DNA from 4 places in the Pseudarthrobacter sp. BRE9 genome. Region 3 is predicted to be linked to each of the others. Evidence: riboswitches for the same ligand, from Rfam matches in the RefSeq annotation. Region 3 holds a riboswitch; each other region holds the start of a gene.
What was found. A riboswitch is a leader RNA that binds a small molecule or an ion and turns the genes downstream of it on or off. The one in region 3 is predicted to bind thiamine pyrophosphate.
Positions count from the first base shown of each region.

Region 1: another riboswitch for thiamine pyrophosphate. It lies ahead of thiO (glycine oxidase ThiO); the one in region 3 lies ahead of thiD (bifunctional hydroxymethylpyrimidine kinase/phosphomethylpyrimidine kinase).
Region 2: another riboswitch for thiamine pyrophosphate. It lies ahead of thiC (phosphomethylpyrimidine synthase ThiC); the one in region 3 lies ahead of thiD (bifunctional hydroxymethylpyrimidine kinase/phosphomethylpyrimidine kinase).
Region 4: another riboswitch for thiamine pyrophosphate. It lies ahead of Q9R31_RS10690 (ECF transporter S component); the one in region 3 lies ahead of thiD (bifunctional hydroxymethylpyrimidine kinase/phosphomethylpyrimidine kinase).

Region 1 is NZ_JAUZUY010000001.1:350,623-352,814, forward strand. It holds gene thiO (glycine oxidase ThiO) at 1-973, opposite strand, end outside; TPP riboswitch at 966-1,084, opposite strand; gene thiE (thiamine phosphate synthase) at 1,112-1,846, shown strand; gene Q9R31_RS01560 (RNB domain-containing ribonuclease) at 1,883-2,192, shown strand, end outside.
Region 2 is NZ_JAUZUY010000001.1:18,462-20,653, forward strand. It holds gene Q9R31_RS00115 (amidohydrolase family protein) at 1-740, opposite strand, end outside; TPP riboswitch at 820-927, shown strand; gene thiC (phosphomethylpyrimidine synthase ThiC) at 923-2,192, shown strand, end outside.
Region 3 is NZ_JAUZUY010000002.1:620,054-622,245, forward strand. It holds gene thiD (bifunctional hydroxymethylpyrimidine kinase/phosphomethylpyrimidine kinase) at 1-936, opposite strand, end outside; TPP riboswitch at 944-1,041, opposite strand; gene Q9R31_RS07780 (Rne/Rng family ribonuclease) at 1,193-2,192, opposite strand, start outside.
Region 4 is NZ_JAUZUY010000004.1:198,993-201,184, reverse strand. It holds gene Q9R31_RS10700 (iron-containing redox enzyme family protein) at 1-118, opposite strand, end outside; gene Q9R31_RS10695 (heme-degrading domain-containing protein) at 282-824, opposite strand; TPP riboswitch at 908-1,047, shown strand; gene Q9R31_RS10690 (ECF transporter S component) at 1,115-1,738, shown strand; gene Q9R31_RS10685 (ATP-binding cassette domain-containing protein) at 1,755-2,192, shown strand, end outside.

The sequences.
Region 1 (2,192 bases), on a different contig from region 3:
CCCGCAGCAGCTGGTACACGCCGCCGGCGCTGACGGCATCGGAGAGGGCGTCCTCCCGTTGGGTGGCTCCGATCACCACGGTCCCGTCCTGCCGGGGGACGATGTACACCGGAATGCCGTGGACCAGGCCGCGGACCGTTGACGTCACCAGCGGCTGAAGGTGGCGGGGAACGGCAAGGCGGAGGATGTCCCCGTGCACTGGCCTCAGGGGCAGCTCAAGTCCGTCCGGCAGGCCGTCAAGCGCCCCGGCCTGCAGCCCGTTGGCCACCACGGATTCCGTTGCCAGCACCGTGGCACCGTTGGCCAGGCGGGCACCGGCAACACTCCGGCCCTCCCACAACAGCCCGGCTGCCCGCTCCGGAATGGCGTAGCCGTCCACTGCCCCGGCAACGGCCAGCTCCGGTTCTTCCCGTGCCGCGGCCGCGAGGGCCAGCCTGAGCGTTGACACCAGGCGCCGGGGGTCCACCTGGTGGTCGGCCGGGGTATCCAGGGCGCAGGCAATGGCCGGGCTGAGCAGCGGCTCGCGCTTCCGGGCCTCCCGCACGGTCAGCGGTTCCACCGCCAGCCCGTTGGCCTGCTGGACGGTGCGCAGATCCATCAGTGCCCGGCGGTCGGCCGCGTCGGCACCCACGGCCAGTGTCGGCGTCGTAAGGTATCCGGAATCCGCGCCGGTTGCACTCCCCAGGGCGGCGGCGAACCCCGGCCAGCGCGATGAGGCGTCCAGCATCAGCTCGAGGAGGTCTTCCTCCTGGTAGTGCAGTTCGCTGACGGGGGCCAGCATGCCGGCGGCTGCCCAGCTGGCGCCGGTACCTGGTGCGTCGTCGATGAGGACCACTGAGCGTCCGGAACGCTGCGCCTCCCAGGCAATTCCGTGCCCCACCACTCCCCCGCCGATGACGGCGACGTCGGCCCGGAGGGTCGAGGGGATGGCGGCGCCGGCGGACCCGGGGTGATGAGTGAAGGGGGTACTCATATGGTTCCTTCCCTACGCCGGCATTAACCGGATCAGGTCAAGCGGTCGGCTCTGACGCCCTCTCAGCCCGGCGCTTTGTGACAGCTGCCGCGGGCTCCCGCAGTACCAGCCCAGTTTAGAGGAACTAGGCTTGCAGGCATGAATGTGTCCACCCCATCCTTTCCCGCAGGCCACCGTGCCCCAGCCACCGAAGTCGTCAATTCACGGGACAGCGACGCCCTCAGGGCGGCCCGGCTGTACCTCTGCACTGATGCGCGCCGGGACCGCGGCGACTTTGCGGAATTTGTTGATGCCGCGTTCGCCGGCGGTGTGGACATCATCCAGCTGCGCGACAAGGCCATCGAGGCTGCGGAGGAACTTGACCTCCTGGCCGTGTTAAAGGAGACGGCGGTGCGGCACGGCAAACTGTGGGCGGTCAATGACCGTGCGGACATCGCCGTTCTCTCCGGGGCTCCGGTGTTCCACATCGGCCAGAAGGACCTTCCGCTGGCCGCAGCGCGGACGCTGGTCAACGGAAATGCCGCCATCGGACTGTCCAGCCACAGCCCGGAGCAGGTGGACACGGCCCTGGCAGCAGCTGCCGGCCCGGCCGGGCTGGACTATTTCTGCGTGGGTCCGGTCTGGGCGACGCCCACCAAGCCCGGCAGGGCCGCCGTCGGACCCGGCCTGGTGAAGTACGCCGCCGAAGCCTCACGGAAGGCCGCGGATCCGGTGCCCTGGTTCGCCATTGGCGGCATCGGCCATGGAAATGTCCAGGAGGTTGCGGAAGCCGGTGCGCGCAGGATCGTGGTGGTCCGCGCCATCACCGAGGCCCCCGATCCTGCCGCCGCCGCTGCTTCCCTCCTCGACGCGCTGGATGCCGCCGGCTCCTGATGCCAGATCCGTGGACTTGGAGCTAGGCTGATTTTTGTGTCACATCATCGGCTGGCCCCCAACGTCCATGACCACAGGAACGCCCTCGAAGAGGCGTTGGGCCTGCTGCGGACGGAACTCGAACTGCCGGGACCGTATCCGCCTGAGGCCGTGGCCGATGCCCGGGCCGCCGTGGCAGCGCTGAAACTGCCGTCCTACGACCTGACCGCCGTGGAGTTCGTGACCATCGATCCGGCGTCGTCCACGGATCTGGACCAGGCCGTGTTCATCGAACCGGACGGGAACGGTTACCGGGTGCTGTACGCGATCGCCGATGTTCCGGCTTTTGTGGCGCCGGGAGGTCCGC
Region 2 (2,192 bases), on a different contig from region 3:
AACTTGGCATCTGCCTGTGCAGCGATGTCGGGGAAGGTTGCAATGTTGATGAGGGTGGGCACGATCGGCACACCCTGTTCCACGAACCGGGGCAGGTGGCGGGGCAGCAGCCCCGTGGCGTGCTCGATGCAGTCAATGCCGGCGTCCAGCATCTGGTCCAGGGTGTCCTCGGCAAAGCAATGCGCAGTGACCCGGGCACCTTCGTCATGGGCAGCCTGGACAGCATCACGCACGACGGCGGCAGGAAAGGAGGGCGCGAGGTCGCCGGCGCCCCGGTCGATCCAGTCGCCCACCAGCTTGACCCAGCCGTCGCCGTCGCGCGCCTGCTTTCGGACGGCCTCCGCGAGCCTGCCGGGCTCCACCTCCTCGGCGAAACCGCGCAGGTAGCGCCGCGTGCGGGCTACATGGCGTCCGGCACGGATCAGCACCGGGAAGTCCCGGCCGCCCTGCATCCAGCGGGTGTCGGCAGGTGAGCCGGCGTCGCGGACCAGCAGTGTTCCGGCGTTGAGGTCGGCCAGCGCCTGGGCCCGTGCAACGGCGGGTTCGACAGGGCCGGCGGGGCCAAGCCCGATGTGGCAGTGGGCGTCCGCAAACCCCGGCAGCACCCAGCCGTCGAGTACCCGCTCCGGAGGGGCAGCGGGCCGGCTGAATGTGAGTTTGCCGTCCACCGACCAGAGTCCATGGCGTACCCGGTCCGGTGCGGTCAGGACGGGTCCGCGAAAGTAGATGATGTCTGCCATCGGGCTTCCTTTCGATGCCCGGTCAGGCTAGCACCCGCGAATGTGACAAGGCTCTTCCCGGGGCCTGTGGTAGCTTCTTTCCTGACCACACGGGTGCCCTTGCAGGGGCTGAGATCGGGCTGACGCAGCCTGCGACCGTTGAACCTGTCCGGGTAATGCCGGCGAAGGAAGTGAGTATTCCCTTGAGTACGCAAAACACCCAGTTGAACCCTGCCCACCAGCCGTCCGCCGGGAAGTCCGGCGCTGATCCGGTGCCACAGGTGACCCAGTCCCTGACGTCGCATTCGCTGGCGTTCATTGACGACGCCGCCTCCGGAATCCGGGTACCGGTGACGGAAATTGCCCTGGAGCCGTCACCCAACGGGCAGCCGAACGCACCTTTCCGGACCTACCGGACCGCCGGCCCGGGCAGCGACCCGGTCCGCGGCCTGGAGCCCTTCCGCGCGGAGTGGATCGTGGCGCGCGGGGATACCGAGGCCTACAGCGGCAGGGAACGCAACCTGCTCGACGACGGCCGCTCGGCCGTCCGCCGGGGGGCTGCCTCGGCGGAGTGGAAGGGGGCGCAGCCGGTGCCCCGCCGCGCCGTCGACGGCCGGACGGTGACCCAGATGCACTACGCCCGGCAGGGAATCATCACGCAGGAAATGCGATTCGTGGCGCTCCGCGAGAACTGCGACGTGGAGCTGGTCCGGAGCGAACTGGCTGCCGGCCGGGCCATCATCCCGAACAACATCAACCATCCGGAGTCCGAGCCGATGATCATCGGCAAGGCGTTCCTGGTGAAGATCAACGCCAACATCGGCAACTCGGCCGTGACGAGCTCCATCGCCGAAGAGGTGGACAAGCTGCAGTGGGCCACGCAATGGGGCGCCGACACCGTGATGGACCTGTCCACCGGCGACGATATCCACACCACACGGGAATGGATCATCCGCAACTCCCCCGTCCCGATCGGTACCGTGCCGATCTACCAGGCCCTGGAAAAAGTGAACGGCGAGGCCAACGCACTGACCTGGGAGATCTTCCGGGACACGGTGATTGAACAGTGTGAGCAGGGCGTGGACTATATGACCATCCACGCCGGGGTGTTGCTTCGGTATGTGCCGCTGACTGCCAACCGCGTGACGGGCATTGTCTCGCGCGGCGGCTCGATTATGGCCGGATGGTGTCTGGCCCATCACCAGGAGAACTTCCTCTACACACACTTCGACGAACTGTGCGAAATCTTCGCGAAGTACGACGTTGCCTTCTCCCTGGGGGACGGCCTGCGCCCCGGCTCAACGGCGGACGCCAACGACGCCGCCCAGTTCGCGGAACTGGACACGCTCGCCGAGCTCACCCAGCGCGCATGGGAGTACGACGTGCAGGTGATGGTGGAAGGGCCCGGCCACGTTCCCTTCCACCTGGTGCGCGAAAACGTCGAACGGCAGCAGGAACTGTGCAAGGGGGCGC
Region 3 (2,192 bases):
CAGCGCGTAGATGCCGGCGAGGTCCTGTTGGGCTTCCGCCCACAGCCTGGCCGCGAAGCTGCCTTCCGCCAGGACCGGCCGCACATGGTGGAAGTGGTCCACGGGTCCGTTCCCCTGGCCCACCTCCAGCTGGCCGGAGTTCTCAAGCGCCCCGGCCAGCCAGGGCTTGACCGTGCGCAGCGATGCCTCCCAGTCGCCCACCCGGGCCTGGACCGTTGCCATGGCAGAGGACAGGGAACAGCCGGTGCCGTGGCTGTTGCGCGTGGCAACACGCTTTCCCTGCACTTCCACCACGTCCTGTGCCAGCAGGCCCGCGGTGTTCACCAGCGCGTCCGGGCAGTCCATGCCTGCCAGGTGGCCGCCCTTGACCAGTACGGTGGCCCCGGTGGCATCCGCCAGGCGCCTGCCCTGGTCCAGTGCAGCGTTCCAGCTTGCCGCCGGGTCCGTGCCCAGCAGCAGCGCGAGCTCGGGCAGGTTGGGGGTGAGAAGGTGGGCAAGGGGCAGCAGTTCCCGGAGCGCGGCTTCGGCGGATTCCTGCAGCAGCCGGTCGCCGCTGGTGGCCACCATCACCGGGTCAAGGACCACGACGGCGGGACGGACCTTTTCGAGCCACTGGCGGACAGTCCGGATCACCGACTCGTCACCCAGCATGCCGATCTTGACGGCGTCGATGCTGATGTCATCACTGACCGCGTCCAGCTGCTGCGCAAGGAAAGCGGCCGGAGGGACGTGCACAGCCTGCACGCCGCGGGTGTTTTGCGCGGTGAGGGCGGTAATCGCGGCCATGCCGTAGCCGCCATGGGCGGCAATGCTTTTGAGGTCCGCCTGGATCCCTGCTCCGCCGGACGGATCGGAGCCGGCGATGGAGAGGACGCGCGGGACGTCACGGCCCACGGGAGGCCCGGAGGGGACACCGGGCGCGGTGGGCAGGGGCATGGAAAGGGTCGAAGACAAGAGACATCCCTTCGCCGGTACTAGCCGGACAGGTTCAACGGGTCTGGATCTCAGCCGGCCTTCTGCGCGGCACCCCGTGTCGGTGTCCAGCGTAGCTGCTGGGGCGCAACCGGCGGAAAGGTGACAGCACCGGTGCATGCAGGAAGTCCCCGCCGTGCGGTCCGTTCCACCGGAAATTCTCAGGGGAACGGACCACGCGACGGGGACTTCCTGGTGGCGCCTTTTTGGTTTGCGCGGCTCAGAGCTCGGAGGCAGGGACTCCGACGCCGAGGATGATCGGCTCCGACGCTGCGGCAGGTTGCGCTTTAGCGTTGTCCGGTGCTTTAGCGGTGTCGGGGGCCTTGGCTGCGTGTGAATGCCCCGTAGCCGTCGACTGGACGTTTTCGTGCTGCTGGACAGCGGTCTCGTTGGCAGCGCCCTGGGCGCGGCTGGCAGCCCGGTGGCGCCGCGGCCTGCGTTGCCGGGACTGCTCCAGCGTATGGTCGGAGTAGTCCTTTTCCGCCGGAGCTTCCGCGGTGGCGCGGGTTGCCGCTCCCCCGCCGGTCTCCTGTTCGGGAGCTGCCGGTTCGGGTGCCCTCAGCGTGTCCGCGGCTTTGGCCGGGGCATCCTCCACGGGCGAAGCCGGCTGGCCAAGGTGGGCGAAGGCTTCCGCCAGCCGGTCCAGTGTGAGGGCGGGCTTGGGATGCTGCTCCTCGGCGTGCTCCACGAACGGAAGCGGGACTTCCTCGCCGCCGAACGTCAGGACAGCTGCTGGCCGAGCCGGGGCATCGGCGTCGTGCTTCTCCTCTGCAGGAGCGGGCGCAGGCTCGACCGCCGGCACCTGCCGGGCTGCCGCCACCTCGTCGTCATGCAGGTGCGCCGCGTGCGCAGCGGCGGCGATGTTCGCCAGGGCCAGCCTGGTGGCTTCTGCCTTGGCATGCCGCTCAGCATCTGCCGCGTCCGGTACGACGGTATGGACATGGACTGCAGGCGCCGGGACAGCCTCGGGCTGCTGGCCGCCGCGTCCGCGCCGCCGTTTGCGCTCTGGACGGACTCCGGGCTGGCTGGTGTCGGTCCGCTGCGCCTCGGTGCGGTGGACTTCCCCGCGGGCTTCGGGACGGTTGTCGGTGCGCTGGACGTGGTGCTCGGCCGCCACGATGTTGGCGCGGCGGTGCTCCACGGGATCGTCGTGGGTCACTACCCCGCGGCCCGCGCAGGCCTCGCACTGCTCGCCGAAGACTTCCAGCAGCCCCGTCCCC
Region 4 (2,192 bases), on a different contig from region 3:
CCTGCGCCGCCGCCAAGCGGTGCAGTCCGTCCAGTTCCGTCCCGGCGCCATCCGGAGCCTGCGCAAGGACCGCGAAGAGGGCGCTGCTGAGGGGACCTCTGCTTTCCGGGATTCTCATGGTGCTCCTTGGTCTGCCGCTGGTGGGAACGAACGCGGGACCGCCCATGGTGACTGCCATGCCCTGTCCTCCTCGAAACCCGGGGGACAATATAGTAAGCATGATTACTAATGGAAAGCTAAGCAGGCTTTCCATATAGGGGGTTTTGCTGGTCCTTCAGCGTTCAGTCGGACAGTGCCGACCCCAGGATGTCGCGCAGCGCCTCCACCACCAGGTCATGGTCCTGCAGCTGCGGCAATCCGGAGACGGTGACCGTGGCCACCGCTCCTACGCCGGTGACGTAGATGGGAAATGCGCCTCCATGGGCTGCGTACCGGGACTGGTCGAACCAGGCGTTGTCCTCAATCCGGCCGCCGCCCAGCCGGCCGCGCAGCCCCACCAAAAGGGACGGCACTTCATACCGGGCGGCAGTGCGCTGCTTGGCCCGGATCCAGTGCCCGTTGTCCGGGGTGGCGCCCGGCAGTGCGACGTGGAACAGGACCTGCTCGCCCTTGGTGATGTCGATGGCGATGGGAAGGGACCGCTCCTTGCCCAGTTCCACCAGAAGCAGGCCCAGGTTCAGCGCGTCATCCGCCGAAAACCCGGGGAAATGGAGCTCCCGGACCTCCGCCTCGACGCGGCCGATCAACGCCTCCAGGGAGCCCTCCGGCTGGGCGTCGGCGGAATCAGGATCGAACCCGGTCACATCCGGTGGAATGGCGCTCATGGCCTTCAATCTACCCCCGCCCGGTGTAAACTTGACCACGCCCGGAAGGGCAATCAAAAGCCTTACCCAACGAAAAGCAACACTACGAACGACAGGGGAGCGCCGCCGTCGGGCATCTGGCACACGCCGGGTACCGCAGGTGGGCGCTGAGAGTGCGGACAGCCGCAGACCCTCGAACCTGATCCGGTTAGTACCGGCGCAAGGGAGTCGAGTTCTCAAAGTGCCGCGGCTGCACGGCTACAGGCCGTCAGCCGGGTCCACTTTCCCCTCCTGTTTCCCAGGAGGATCACATGAGCACTGCATCAATCAAGAAGACCACCAGCAAGTCCTGGCGCGTCGTGGACATCGTCGTGGCTGCGCTGGTGGCCATCGCCGGCGGCGTTATTTTCTGGGCGTGGGACCAGGCGGCCGCCGCACTGTCTGCCCCCATGACCGCGGCCTACCCTCCCCTCACCGGCATCATTGCCGGCGGCTGGATGATTCCCGGCGTCCTGGGAATGCTGATCATCCGCAAGCCCGGCGCCGCGCTGTTCTGTGAAACAGTCGCTGCCACCGGGGAACTCCTCATGGGCTCCCAGTACGGCGCGTCCGTTCTCTTCTCCGGCTTCATCCAGGGCCTGGGCGCCGAAATCATCTTCGCCATCTTCGTCTACCGCAAGTTCAACCTGCCCGTCTCCCTGCTCGCTGGAGCGGCTGCCGGTTTCTTCTGCGGCCTGAACGACTCCTTCGCGCCCTGGGGCTGGAACATCGCCTACTCCGGTGCGGACAAGCTGGCCTACATCGTGCTCACCACCATCTCCGGCGCAATCATCGCCGGCGCCCTGTCCTGGGTGGCCACCCGCGGGCTGGCGCGTACAGGCGTGCTGAGCTCCTTCGCCTCGCGCAAGGCTGCCACGGAGCCTGTCTTCTCCTGATGGCACCGGTCTCCTAATGGCACCCGCCCAGGACGCGGCAGTCCGCCCTGCCGCCGTCACGGCCCAAGGCTGGGGCTGGCGGCACGCCGGCAGGGCCAAGCCTGCCGTCCACGCCCTTGACCTGGACATCAGTCCCGGGGAGCGGGTGCTCCTGCTCGGCCCCTCGGGCGCCGGGAAGTCCACGCTCCTGCATGCGCTCGCAGGGGTGCTGGGGGACATTAACGACGACGGCGGCGAGGCTGGGGATGCCGCCGAGTCGGGTTCGCTGCTGGTTGACGGCGCCGTGCCCCGCGCCCGGCGCGGGCGTGCCGGACTCATGCAGCAGGACCCCGAGACCCAGGTGGTCCTGTCGCGCGTAGGGGACGACGTCGCCTTCGGCGCCGAGAACCTTGCGGTGCCGCGGGACGCCATCTGGGCGCGGGTGCACGAGGCGCTTGCCGACGTCGGACTGTCC